3 regions of the Microbacterium sp. SLBN-146 genome follow, and region 2 is predicted to be linked to each of the others. Evidence: predicted binding sites of a transcription regulator. Region 2 holds the regulator's gene; each other region holds the start of a gene.

Region 1 (4,404 bases), 1.2 Mb from region 2:
CCGCCAATCGGTGCCCGTGACGTCCCAGTAGAACTCGTCGACGCCCGTGTCGGCGAAGTACCGCGTCACGTTGTGGAGGGTGTACTCGAAGACGTAGGTCTGCCGCCCGTGCACAAAGTCATCCGCGCGCGACGTCATCGAGAACATCCCCTCGTCGGAATCGGTCCCGGAGGCCCGCTCCTCACCCGCTCCATCCGTGATCGAGAGAAGTTCGGGATGCAGCGGCGCGCCCTGGTAGAAGTCCGGGATGACGCGTCGCATCCCGCGGTTCTGGTCGTACTCGGGGAAGACGGCAACGAACGTCTCCCGCACGTGGAGTGTGCTCGTGCCGTCCTCCGCTCTCGACAGCTCGTACTCGACGTCGAGGCTCTCGAACGTGAAATCGTCCACATCGGCAGATGCCGACGCCGCACTCGCGCCGATCGTGGGCCCGAAGAGAAGGATCGCGAAGACGGAGAGGAGCACCGCGACGAGTCGAACCGTGAGCGCTCTCGTGCCACAGACCATGCGAACAGCCTAGATCCGTCAGGTGGGACGTACTCTTGCTCCATGACTGATCGCCGGCTGGCCATTTCGGCATGGGAGAGTCTGTTCCGCGCGCAGCACGAGGTCTTCGAGGAGATCCGCTGCGACTTCGACGACACCGGCCTGTCCCAAGCCGAGTACGACGTCCTTCTGACGGTCACCCGCGGCCGAAACCGCACCGCACGACTGCGCGAAGTCACTGCCAACATGCTCATCAGCCAGCCGAGCGTCTCTCGCCTCGTCGACCGGATGGTCGCGCGCGGACTCGTCTCGAAGTGCGCCGACCCCGAGGACGGGCGCGGGGCGCTCGTCACGGCGACGGATGCGGGCGACGCGGCATTCCGCCGGATCGCGACGGCGCACGGTACATCCATCGCACAGCGCATGTCGTTCCTCAGCGACGAAGAGCTCGCTCAACTGCGCGCGTTGACCGCGAAGCTGCGTTCCTCCCCACCGAAGGGGTGCTGAACCGCGGCTGAGCTCAGCTGTTCGCGGGATTGGACGCCCGGCCATCGAGCCAGAGCGTGTCGGAGGCATCGGCGTGGGTGCCACCCGAACCGACGTGCTTCGCGTCGATCTTCGGCCCCTTCGTGATGACGTGCACGAGCGCCATCGCATGTCCGCGCCCCAAGCCGTAATCCGCGCCGAGCCACGCGATGATCTCGCCCGCCTTCGTGCCGGGACCGAAGCCCTTCTGCGCCGCGAGATCCACGAACTCGCGAGGAGTGACCCCCGTCTTCGCCTCGATGTTGTCGAGGTAAGCCTGGAACGACATGCGTATCCTCTCGGTGCGGATCGACGTCTCCACTGTAGCGACCGAGTCACCAGCGGTTGTGGACCTCCTCGGCGAAGCCGAAGACGTGATCGAAGGGGATCGCGTCGCCCTCCACCGTCCGGAACGTGCCGCTCCAGTATCCGAAGCACTGGTCGGTCGAGTTCGCGACGATACCGAGATTCGTGCGGGAGACCTTGTCATAGAAGGGCTCGAAGGATGCCTCGAGCCCACCGCCCGCAACGACCCACGGACGACGCCACTGTTCCATGTCGTAATCCCACCCCACCTCGCCGTGGATCTTGTGCATCCGACCGTCGACGAAGAAGGCGTTCTCGCTGACACCCGTACCCTCGGTCCATCGCCCGCCCAGTTGGATGCCGATGACCCGGCCGTAGGAGCGACCTCCCCCCGCACCCCAGTTCCACCGCACGTCATACGGCCACCGCCCGCGCCCGTGGTCGAGAACGGCCCACGAGCGTCCCTTCGGAACGTCGAAGGTCTCTCCCGCGATCGTGACCGTGCCGGATGCCGGACGCGCGACGTCCTTGACGGTGTACTGGAACCGCGTATCCGACCACGGAACCACGACACCGAGTCGCTCGTGACCGGCCGGTGCCGCCGCGACGACGTCGAACGCGACGTCGGGTGCCGCCGCGCGAACGCGCGTCCCTCCGTCGACGGGCTCGATGTCGATCTCGAGCGAGCGCGTTCGAGCGCGCGCCGGACCAGCGTCGAGTGATGCCGGCAAGTGCACGCCGCGCGAAGGGACGACCGTCGCACTTCGCCCCCACGAGCGTTCCGATGCGCGATCGAAGACCCACACTTCGTGCACGGCCGCATAGTCGAGCGACGACACCGTCGCGGCGAGGACGTGTGACGGGGTGGCGACGTTCCAGTACTCCCAGCGCTTGTTCCGGCCCCAGCGACTTCGGCCGATGGCGGCGGTGTCGACGAGCGATTTCCGCGCCCACCCGACGGCACGTCGATCGAGTCGACCGTCGGGAAGAGTGAGGGATACAGGTTCGGTGATCTCGCGTTCGGGCACGGAGAACGGGTCGTTCATGGGCATCCTTGCGGACGTCCGTCGGGCCAGGTCAGGAACACTGCGCCGTCAGGTGATGGGGGGCATCCGGTTCGGGCCGGACGTTTCGGGTGAGGAGATCATACCCGTCCGACCTATCGCGCCCGCCGCCGAACGCCGTGGAGCCACCGGCGCCGCGCCGGTGGCTCCACGTGTGATCCTCGATTCGGGCAGTGTCCCCGATCACTGTTCGACGAGTCGCGGCTCCTCGCTCGACTCGTGCGCCTCGATGACCGCGTCACCGGCGTGGGACGTGACCTGGATCTTGCGCGGCTTCGCCTTCTCGCTCACGGGGATCGTGACGCTCAGCACGCCGTTGGTGTAGCTCGCCGAGATGCGATCGGTGTCGACTCCCTGGCCCAGGTTGAGCTGACGCAGGAAGCTGGCCGCCTCGCGCTCGCGAGTGATCCACGTCACACCGTCTCCGGTCGAGAGCGTGCGCTCGGCGCGGATCGTCAGCAGCTGGCCGTCGACGTCGACGTCGACCGAGCCCGGATCGATGCCCGGGAGATCAGCGGTGAGCACGTAGTGGTCGCCGTCGCGATAGAGATCCATCGGCATGCGGCGCGGGCCGCGGCGCGTGTCGAACAGGCTCGACGCGAGACGGTCGAGGTCACGGAAGGGGTCGTAGGTTGCCATGGTGTCCTCCTCGATGTCGAAGTGTTGTGGGGTTGAGTCGAGTCGACTCAACCTGCCGCTAGATTAGCACTCTCCCCTATCGAGTGCTAATGACATCGAGCGAATTTTCAGGTGCAGGTCAGCACTCGATGACGTTCACCGCGAGACCGCCCTCGCTCGTCTCCTTGTACTTCGTCGACATGTCGATCCCGGTCTGCCGCATGGTCTCCACGACGGCATCGAGTGAGACGAAGTGCGAGCCGTCCCCGCGCAGCGCGAGCCGCGCGGCGGTCACGGCGGTGGACGCGGCGATCGCATTCCGCTCGATGCACGGGATCTGAACGAGCCCTCCGACGGGATCGCACGTGAGGCCGAGGTGGTGCTCCATCGCGATCTCCGCGGCGTTCTCGATCTGCCGGTTCGTCCCGCCCATGACGGCTGTCAGGCCCCCCGCCGCCATCGCGCACGCCGACCCGACCTCCGCCTGGCATCCGCCTTCGGCACCCGAGATCGAGGCATTCGCTTTGAACAGTGACCCGAGTGCCGTCGCCGTCAGGAGGAATCTGCGGATGCCACGTCGACGGTTCGCTTCTGCGAGCGCTGCGGGGGAACCCTCCGCGAGCTCGGGCTCCGGCGGGTGGAAGCCGAGGAGCGCACTCCCGACGAGCTCACCATAGGGCGTGACCGCGTTGCCCGCACCGAGTCCGGAGTCGGCGAGGAACCGCCACCAGTACATCGCGACGGCCGGCACGATTCCCGCCGCGCCATTGGTCGGTGCCGTCACGACCCTCCCACCCGCGGCGTTCTCCTCGTTGACCGCCAGTGCGAACGCGCCGAGCCATTCACCCGGGAGTTCCCGACGCCCCGTCGCCTCGGCCTCGTCGAGCTGCTCCCGGATCGCACCCGCACGCCGCTTGACCTTGAGGATGCCGGGGAGCACCCCGTCAGCGCGGAGCCCCGCATCGACGCATCCCGCCATGGCATCCCAGATCGCGTCGAGTCCCCGGGCGATCTCGTCGTCGCTCCGCAGCGCCTCCTCGTTGATGCGGGCGGCTTCCGCGATCGTGATGTTGCGCTCGTCGCAGAGCGCGAGCAGCCCCTCGGCGCTCGAGAAGTCCAGGGGGTAGGCGTGCGCCTGTACGCGCGGCGGCTCGCCCTCGCGGCGGATGAAGCCACCGCCCACCGAGTAGTAGGTCTCCCGCAGGATGAGCGCATCATCGTCGACGGGTGACGGTGATGCCACGGATGCCGCAGCACTCCCCGTCTCGCGGACGAGCGACGGCGCGGCATCCCTCGGCGGACCGGCGTCCGGTGAACCCCACGCCTCGAGGATCATCCCGTTCGGGTGACCGGGAAGCCGCGTGCGCGGGACGAAGGCGATGTCGGACTTCGAGAACGGCACGTC
Region 2 (4,404 bases):
GTCAGGACGACGTCCTCGCCGGGCCCCGCGTGGATGGGCTCGTCGAGGAGGAAGTGCAGCGGCATCCGTTATCCGTTCCGGAAGCGGTCGCGCAGTTTGGAGAAGAGACCTTGATGGAACTCGGCGAGCTTCGGAGCGGGCGGCTTCGTGCGCTTTGCGAAGTCTTCGATGAGTGCGCGCTCCTTGTGGTCGAGGCGCGTCGGCGTCACGACGTGGACCCCGACCTTCAGATCCCCGCGCTGCGACCCGCGAAGAGGCGTGATTCCGCGCCCCTTGATCGTCAGGATGTCGCCCGCCTGCACGCCCGGCCGGATCTCGAGCTCGACGGGCCCGTCGAGCGAGTCGATCGTCGTCGTCGTGCCGAGGACGGCATCCGGCATCGAGACATCGAGCGTCGCGAGGACGTCGTCGCCGTCACGACTGAAGACGGGATGCGGGGTGACGTTGATCTCGACGTACAGGTCACCGTTCGGCCCGCCCGCGGGACCGACTTCGCCCGAGCCGGGAAGCTGGAGGCGGAGCCCCGTCTCGACGCCCGCGGGGATGTCGAGCGATACGGTGCGTCGTGAACGGACGCGTCCCTGTCCTTGGCACGTCGCGCAGGGGTAAGGGATCGTCGTGCCGTAGCCCTGGCACACGTTGCACGGCTGGCTCGTGACGACGTTGCCGAGAAGGCTCCGCACCTGACGCTGCACGTGACCTGACCCATGGCAGATGTCGCAGGTGACAGGCGTCGTCCCCGGCTGACAGCAGGAACCGTCGCAGGTGTCGCACACGATGGCCGTGTCGACATCGATGTCGCGGTGGACGCCGAAGACGACGTCACCCAGGTCGAGCGTGACGCGCACGAGCGCGTCCTGACCGCGCTCGCGACGAGACCGCGGGCGCCCCTGTCGGCCTCCGCCCGCTCCGCCGAAGAACGTCTCGAAGATGTCACCGAAGCCGCCGAAGCCTGCTGCGCCGCCACCGAAGGGCGAATCCGAACCGCCCATGTCATAGCGTGCGCGCTGATCGGGATCGCTCAGCACGTCGTACGCGTGCGTCACCAGCTTGAATCGCTCTGAGGCGTCCTCCCCCGGATTGACGTCGGGGTGCAGTTCCCGCGCCAGGCGCCGATACGCCTTCTTGATCTCGTCGGTGCTCGCTTCTCGCGAGACGCCGAGGACCTCGTAGTGGTCAGCCACAATCGCCTTTCCCGCCCGCGGGCCCGCCGCGGGATCCTGTCATCATCCCGGCACGCGTCAGCGTGCGGTCTCGTCTTCGTCCAGCAGCCGCGAGAGGTACCGGGCCACAGCCCGGACCGCCGCGAGGTTCGTGGGGTAGTCCATGCGTGTCGGGCCGAGCACGCCCACGCGGGCACGCGCGCCCGTCGAGTCGTAGTCGCTCGCGACGACGGACGCCTCCGCGAGTCCGAACGGCTCGTTCTCGCGCCCGATGCTGGCGGCGAGTCCATGTTCGTCGGCGACCATTTCGCTCATCAGCCGCAAGAGGGTCACCTGCTCTTCGATCGCTTCGAGAAGCGGGTAGATACTGCCCCGGAAGTCGGACTCGCTGCGAGCGAGGTTCGCCGATCCTGCGAGGACCAGTCGGTCCTGACGGAACTCCTCGAGTTCTTCGGCCACGACGCGCGCGATAGCCGACGTTGCCGCCTCGTCGTCGGACGCTGACGTCTCGTGTGCGGTCAGGTGGTCGCCGACCCGGAGCAGGGCTTCGCGTACGGGGTGGCCGACGAGAAGGTCGCCGAGCGACGCGCGGACCCGCGCGAGTCCGTCGTCGTCGAACTCGGAACGCACGAAGACCATGCGCTGAGAGACGCGCCCCGTGTCTGTCACGACGACGACGAGCATGCGCCCGCCCCCGAGCTGGACGAGCTCGACGTGCGTCACGGTGGCGCGTGCGAAGGACGGGTACTGGACGATCGCAACCTGCCCCGTGAGCTGCGTGAGCACACGGACGGTGCGGGCGAGCACGTCGTCGAGGTCTCCGGGCCCGTCGAGGAACGTGGAGATGGCGGTGCGCTGTGCGCCCGAGAGAGGGCGGAGTTCCGCGAGGTGATCGACGAAGACGCGGTAACCCTTGTCGGTCGGAACTCTTCCGGACGACGTGTGCGGGGCGGTGATGAGCTCCTCGTCCTCGAGGAGCGCCATGTCATTGCGGATCGTCGCGGCAGAGACCCCGAATGCGTGTCGCTCGACGATCGCCTTGCTGCCGACGGGCTCGCGACTGCCGACATAGTCCTGCACGATCGCCCGCAGCACCTGCAGTCCTCGTTCGCTGACCATCTCGCCTCCCTCGCTCTCACCGCGGTCCGCGCTGGCACTCGCCGCACGGGAGTGCCAATTCTACCGGATCGGCCTGCCGTGCGGCGGTGGACACGTCACTCTGTCAGCGCCCGGACGACCGCGTCGGCGAGCAATCGGCCCCGGCGCGTCAGCACGATCCGACCCCGGACGGCGGCAGGCCCGTCGACGAGGCCGTCCGCAATGAGCGCCGCGACGGCGTGCCGCCCCTCGTCCTGGAGCGCGCTCACCGGCAGGCCTTCGCGGATTCGCGTACGAAGGAGCACTCGCTCGAGGTCGCGCGCCGCAGCATCCGGTGTCTCTCTGCCGATGGCAGGCGTCGCGTCCGAGGCCAGTCGCTGTGCGTACGCCGCGGGGTGCTTCACGTTCCAGAAGCGGGTTCCGGCGACATGGCTGTGGGCTCCTGGACCGAAGCCCCACCAGTCCGCTCCCGTCCAGTACGCGAGATTGTGGCGAGATCGGTGTTCGGTCCCGCGCGACCAGTTCGAGACCTCGTACCAGTCGTATCCGCCCGCACCGAGCAGGTCATCGGCCAGCTCGTACATGTCCGCCTGGACGTCGTCGTCGGGCATCGGCACCTCGCCGCGTCTGATCTGCCGCGCGAGCTTCGTTCCGTCTTCGACGATGAGGGCGTACGCGGAGATGTGGTCGGGAGCCAGCGCGAGTGCTGTTTCGAGCGAGATGCGCCAGTCCTCCAGCGTCTCGCCGGGAGCGCCGTAGATGAGATCGAGACTCACATCGAGACCGGCGTGGCGCGCGGCGGCGACGGCGGTTGCCACGTTTGCAGGATCGTGCGTGCGATCCAGGGCCCGGAGGACGTGCGGGACGGCGGACTGCATCCCGATCGAGAGGCGGGTGACGCCGGATTCCGCGAGCTCGGTCGCGACGGCATCCGTCACGGTGTCGGGGTTCGCCTCGACCGTCACCTCCGCTCCGTCGACGAGTCCGAACGCATCGACGACGCCCGCGAGCATCCGACCGAGGTCTCCGGCCGGAAGGAGCGTCGGTGTGCCCCCACCGAAGAAGACGGTGGATGCCGGTCGCAGCTCCCCCGCGGTCGAGAGCAGACGACGCGCCTGCTCCACCTCTCGCAGCAGCGTGTCGGCGTAGTCGTCCTGCCGCGCTCCGCGCAGCTCCGTCGCCGTGTAGGTGTTGAAGTCGCAGTAGCCGCACCGCACGCGACAGAACGGGACATGGAGGTATGCGCCGAAGGCGGTCGAGGCGTCGACGGTCGTCCCCGGAGGGATCGGTCCGCCGGCAGGCACCGGATCGGCGAGCGGGAGGGCGGAACCCATCGCTACGGCGACGTCGTGTACAGGGGCGAGATCGCGCGGAGATAGCGCGAGAAGAGTTCACGACGACGTCGCCGTGTGAAGGCGGGGATGAGTCGATACACGAAGGATGCCGGCGCGTCGAACGCCCGGACCGTGAACCATACTTCGTCGTTGTCGTGCCAATCGAGCATGAACGACTCCTCGCCGCTCACGACGGACCCACCGACCGTTCCCAGCGCGAATCCGATGCGACGCTGCTCCTCGACGGCGAAGATGACCCGCAGCTCGCCGGACACGTTGTACGCACCGGCACGCCCCTCCACGCGCACGGTTGTGCCGCCCGCGACGAACGGCGTGCCGTCTGCGTCGAACCTCTGCTCTGTCTCGGTGCGGCTCGGAGCGACGGCGTTGCCTTCAGCGTCGAAGCTCACACCGGAGTACATAGGCCCCGACGCGGGACGGACGTCGTGGATGCTGAGACCCGCTCCGCGCTGCGCTGCCCACGACAACAGGGATTCGCCGGCAGAGAGGAACCGCGCCTCGCCGCTGCCGATCCGCCAGGACTGCTCGGCGGGGATGCTCCGCTCGGGCGGGAAGTGCAGGAGGTCGGGCGCCTGAGTGGCTCCGACCGCGGCATAGTCGACGGTCTCGTCTCGGAAGTTTCCGCGGCGCATGCCGACCAGCCTACTTCGCGCCCTTGCCCTCGACGTCCCCCGAGAGGGCGGCGATGAACGCCTCCTGGGGCACTTCGACGCGGCCGACCATCTTCATGCGCTTCTTGCCCTCCTTCTGCTTCTCGAGGAGCTTGCGCTTGCGGCTGATGTCACCGC
Region 3 (4,404 bases), 650 kb from region 2:
GTACGAGCCGGTGCGCCAGAAGACGCCCCAACCGGCTTCGTCGAGCAGCAGGCTCAGCATGTGTGCGACACCGGATGCCACGGCCTCCTGCTCCCACCGTGGAACCTTGCTGCTCTTCCGGAAGCTCGCGACGACAGCGATGAGCAGCGGAGCACGCAGCGGCTTCGACGACGGCTTCTTGTCGCCCTCGGCCTTGGCGATCGCCTGGGCGAGGCGGACGCGGTCGTCGCCTCGCAGTTCGATGAGCCGCCAGGGTCGCAGTGACGAGTGGTCGGCGACGCGTCCTGCCGCCGCCACCAGGGTCAGCAGTTCCTCGTGCGTCGGAGCGGCGTAGGTGACCTTCGACGACGACTTCCGGGCGAGAACCGCGTCGAGGGCGCTCGTCACGCCTGCTCTTCGGGCGTGAACGACAGCGACAGCGAGTTCATGCAGTAGCGGTCGCCCGTCGGGGTGCCGAATCCGTCGGGGAAGACGTGGCCGAGGTGCGAGCCGCAGTTGGCGCAGCGCACTTCGGTGCGCACCATGCCGTGGCTGTTGTCTTCGATGAGCTCGACCGCCTCGGGGCGCACCGACTCGTAGAAGCTCGGCCATCCGCAGTGGGAGTCGAACTTGGTGCCGCTCTGGAACAGCTCCGATCCGCAGGCTGCGCACGCGTAAAGGCCCGCGCGCTCCTCGTCGAGGAGTTCACCCGTCCAGGCGCGTTCCGTTCCCGCTTCGCGCAGGACCGCGTACTGCTCGGGCGTGAGCTCTTCGCGCCATTCGTCGTCGCTCTTGTTCACGGTGTACGTCATGTGAGCTTCCTCTCGTGCTGCGCATCCATTCAACCGCAGGCTGAGCCCGCGCGGCTCGCCTCGGCGTCGCGTTCGCCGAGAGAATGATGAGATGACCCCGGATGCCGCGACGATCGCCGCCGTGATCGAGCGCTACGCGCGCTTCGCGCGGGAAGAGGCGCCCGGGCGGTCGGAGCTGTATGCCGAGTGGTCGGCGGGGATCGCGGGTGACCCGGATGCCGCCGCCGTGCTCGCCCGCATCCCTGAAACGCGCCGGCAGCCCCCGCTCGTCTTCGCCGTCGCCCGCATGCTGGGCTCGACGGACGTGCCGTACCCGCAGTGGCGGGCGTGGCTCCTCGGCCATGCCGACGAGCTCGTCGCCGAGGCATCCGTCCGCAGCCTGCAGACGAACGAACCGGGACGCTGCGCCGCGCTCCTTCCGGGCCTGAGCCGGTTCTCGGGCCCCCTCGCGCTCTTGGAGCTCGGAGCGAGCGCGGGACTGTGCCTGTATCCCGACCGCTATTCGTACCGGTATCGCGGGGGACCCTCGCTCGACCCGCCGGGTGGGACGTCGACCGTCGTTCTCGAGGCCGACCTCGTCGGGTCGCCGCGATGCGAGCTGCCCGACGTCGTGTGGCGGGCGGGGATCGATCTCGCACCGCTCGACGCGGCCGATCCGGGAGATCGGGACTTTCTCACGGCGCTCGTGTGGCCGGGGGAGACGGGGCGGGCTGAGCGCATCGCCGCCGCCCTCGACATCGTGGCGGCCGATCCTCCGCTGCTCATCACGGGAGACGCGTCCGATCCACAGGTGCTGAGGGATGCCGTGGCTCTCGCGCCCGCTGATGCGACCCTCGTCGTGACGGCGCCCGGAGTGCTGCCGCACATTCCGCGCGAAGGGCGGGAGCGACTCCGTGCGACGCTCGATGCTCTCGGCGTCTCCTGGATGTCGATCGACCCGCCGTGGATGCACGACGCGTGGCATCCGCCGGTCGTCGCGGGCGCTCGCTCGGACTTCGTGCTCTCCATGAACGGTGTGCCCGTCGCAGCCGTCGATCCGCTCGGCGGCTTCGTGGAGTGGCGTGCGAACGAAGGACGCGTCCGGGGTTAGCGTGAAGACGTGCCCCTCGACGACCGCGACCGCGCCATCCTCGACTTCGAGGCCGAGTGGCGTCGGCACGGCGCGGCGAAGGAAGAGGCCATCCGCACCGACCTGTCGCTCGCACCGGCCCGCTACTACCAGCTGCTCGACCGCCTGCTCGAGACGGCGGACGCGCAAGAGTACGATCCGATGCTCGTCAAGCGTCTGCGGCGTCGCCGCGACGCCCACCCTCAGGCGCGCGTGCCGGGACCGCTCGTCCAAGAGCGGTAGCATCGGGGGGTGCCGAGATCGACCTTCCCCCGGGATCGCTTCGACGATATCCCGGCAGAAGTGGGCCGAGTCGGTGCCCACCGGACCGAGAACCCGCGCATGCGCGGCGGTGTCGTGTTCCTCTGGGCCGCCATCGCGACGATCATCCTGGTAGCCGTCGGCATCTTCGGCACGCTGCTCGTCTCGGGTCGCATCGAGCTCTTCCCGACACCCGCACCGACCGTGACGCCGCCTCCCGTCGTCGAGCCCGTCGTCGACACGACCTATGACGTCCTCATCCTCAACGCGACACCTGAGTCGGGCCTCGCAACGCAGACGAAGGATGCAGTCGTCGCGGCAGGGTGGGCGGCAGATCGCGTCCAGGCGGGCGATGCGGGCAGCGACGACTTCCCCACGACGACGGTGTTCTACGTCTCCGCCGAAGACGAAGCGGCCGCACTGGGTCTCGCCGAGGTCATCGGCGGCGCCGAGGTCGAGCAGAGCGATGCGTACCAGCTGAGCGACGACCCGGCGGTGAAGCAGCTCGCGATCGTCATCGGTCTCGACCGGACGGCGAACCCTCCGGCCCCCGAAGAGACGGGCTGAGCCGCTCGAAACAGGCCCCGTGTTTCCGCGGAGTAAACGTTTCGATGCGCGCGTGTCAATAGACGCCCGCGGGGCTCTGAACGGCGCCGTGGCGTGAATAGCATGGCGATGTTCCCCCGCAGCACAGGAGTTTCGCATGACCCAGGGCACCGTCAAGTGGTTCAACGCCGAGAAGGGATTCGGCTTCATCACCGTCTCGGACGGTCAGGACGTCTTCGTCCACTATTCGAACATCGACATGAGCGGCTTCCGCGTCCTCGAGGAGGGGCAGACGGTGGAATTCACCGTCGGTTCCGGCCAGAAGGGCCCGCAGGCCGAGTCGGTCCGCGTCGTCTGAGACGACGTCGACGAAGAGAACGGGATGCCACGTGGCATCCCGTTCTCATTTGTTGCGCCGCCCTGCCACGTGGCTTGCACTCGTATGGGTCGAGTGCCAGAATGGCTGTTAGCACTCGGTATCTCTGAGTGCTAATTCCACAAGCCAACGTCCTGGGAGGACGAAACACACATGGCAAAGATCATCGCTTTCGATGAGGAGGCCCGTCGTGGCCTCGAGCGCGGCCTGAACATCCTGGCCGACGCCGTCAAGGTGACGCTTGGCCCCCGCGGTCGTAACGTCGTGCTCGAGAAGAAGTGGGGCGCTCCCACGATCACGAACGACGGTGTCTCGATCGCCAAGGAGATCGAGCTCGACGACCCGTACGAGAAGATCGGCGCGGAGCTCGTCAAGGAGGTCGCCAAGAAGACCGACGACGTCGCCGGAGACGGAACGACGACGGCTACCGTCCTCGCTCAGGCGCTCGTCCGCGAGGGCCTCCGCAACGTCGCCGCCGGCGCCGACCCGATCTCGCTCAAGCGCGGCATCGAGAAGGCCGTCAAGGCGCTCACCGAGCAGCTGCTCGCCGACGCCAAGGAGGTCGAGACCAAGGAAGAGATCGCCGCGACGGCATCCATTTCCGCGGGCGACACCGAGATCGGCGAGCTCATCGCCGAGGCGATCGACAAGGTCGGCAAGGAAGGCGTCGTCACCGTCGAGGAGTCGCAGACGTTCGGCACCGAGCTCGAGCTCACCGAGGGTATGCGTTTCGACAAGGGCTTCATCAACCCCTACTTCGTGACCGACCCCGACCGTCAGGAAGCCGTCTTCGAGGACCCCTACATCCTCATCGCGAACCAGAAGATCTCGAACATCAAGGATCTTCTCCCCGTCGTCGACAAGGTGATCCAGGACGGCAAGGAGCTCGTGATCATCGCCGAGGACGTCGAGGGCGAGGCGCTTGCGACTCTCGTGCTCAACAAGATCCGCGGCATCTTCAAGTCGGTCGCCGTCAAGGCTCCCGGCTTCGGCGACCGTCGCAAGGCGCAGCTGCAGGACATCGCGATCCTCACGGGTGGCCAGGTCATCACCGAAGAGGTCGGCCTCAAGCTCGAGAACGCGACGCTCGACCTGCTCGGTCGCGCTCGCAAGGTCATCGTCACGAAGGACGAGACCACGATCGTCGAGGGTGCCGGCGAGGCAGACCAGATCGAGGGTCGTGTCACGCAGATCCGTCGTGAGATCGACAACACCGACAGCGACTACGACCGCGAGAAGCTCCAGGAGCGCCTCGCGAAGCTCGCCGGTGGCGTCGCCGTCATCAAGGCCGGTGCTGCGACCGAGGTCGAGCTCAAGGAGCG

Evidence for each region. Region 2 encodes HrcA, which represses chaperone genes, less so after heat shock. Its sites were predicted from a motif close to TTNGCACTCGNNNNNNNCGAGTGCNAA; they were not measured.
Region 1: the regulator HrcA is predicted to act here: its motif matches at 3,084-3,110, upstream of FBY39_RS06635 (Hsp20/alpha crystallin family protein).
Region 3: the regulator HrcA is predicted to act here: its motif matches at 3,173-3,199, upstream of groL (chaperonin GroEL).

The regions. Positions count from the first base shown of each region.
Region 1 is NZ_VFMR01000001.1:1,574,312-1,578,715, reverse strand. Features, by position in the region: gene FBY39_RS06655 (DUF2207 domain-containing protein) at 1-507, opposite strand, end outside; gene FBY39_RS06650 (MarR family winged helix-turn-helix transcriptional regulator) at 550-993, shown strand; gene FBY39_RS06645 (DUF4287 domain-containing protein) at 1,007-1,300, opposite strand; gene FBY39_RS06640 (DUF2804 domain-containing protein) at 1,347-2,363, opposite strand; gene FBY39_RS06635 (Hsp20/alpha crystallin family protein) at 2,565-3,020, opposite strand; gene FBY39_RS06630 (L-serine ammonia-lyase, iron-sulfur-dependent, subunit alpha) at 3,139-4,404, opposite strand, start outside.
Region 2 is NZ_VFMR01000001.1:2,814,224-2,818,627, reverse strand. Features, by position in the region: gene FBY39_RS12580 (16S rRNA (uracil(1498)-N(3))-methyltransferase) at 1-65, opposite strand, end outside; gene dnaJ (molecular chaperone DnaJ) at 69-1,184, opposite strand; gene hrcA (heat-inducible transcriptional repressor HrcA) at 1,242-2,282, opposite strand; gene hemW (radical SAM family heme chaperone HemW) at 2,378-3,595, opposite strand; gene FBY39_RS12560 (DUF1990 family protein) at 3,598-4,248, opposite strand; gene lepA (translation elongation factor 4) at 4,259-4,404, opposite strand, start outside.
Region 3 is NZ_VFMR01000001.1:2,168,283-2,172,686, forward strand. Features, by position in the region: gene FBY39_RS09365 (nitroreductase family protein) at 1-387, opposite strand, end outside; gene msrB (peptide-methionine (R)-S-oxide reductase MsrB) at 384-791, opposite strand; gene FBY39_RS09375 (DUF2332 domain-containing protein) at 883-1,881, shown strand; gene FBY39_RS09380 (DUF3263 domain-containing protein) at 1,891-2,142, shown strand; gene FBY39_RS09385 (LytR C-terminal domain-containing protein) at 2,152-2,727, shown strand; gene FBY39_RS09390 (cold-shock protein) at 2,864-3,064, shown strand; gene groL (chaperonin GroEL) at 3,236-4,404, shown strand, end outside.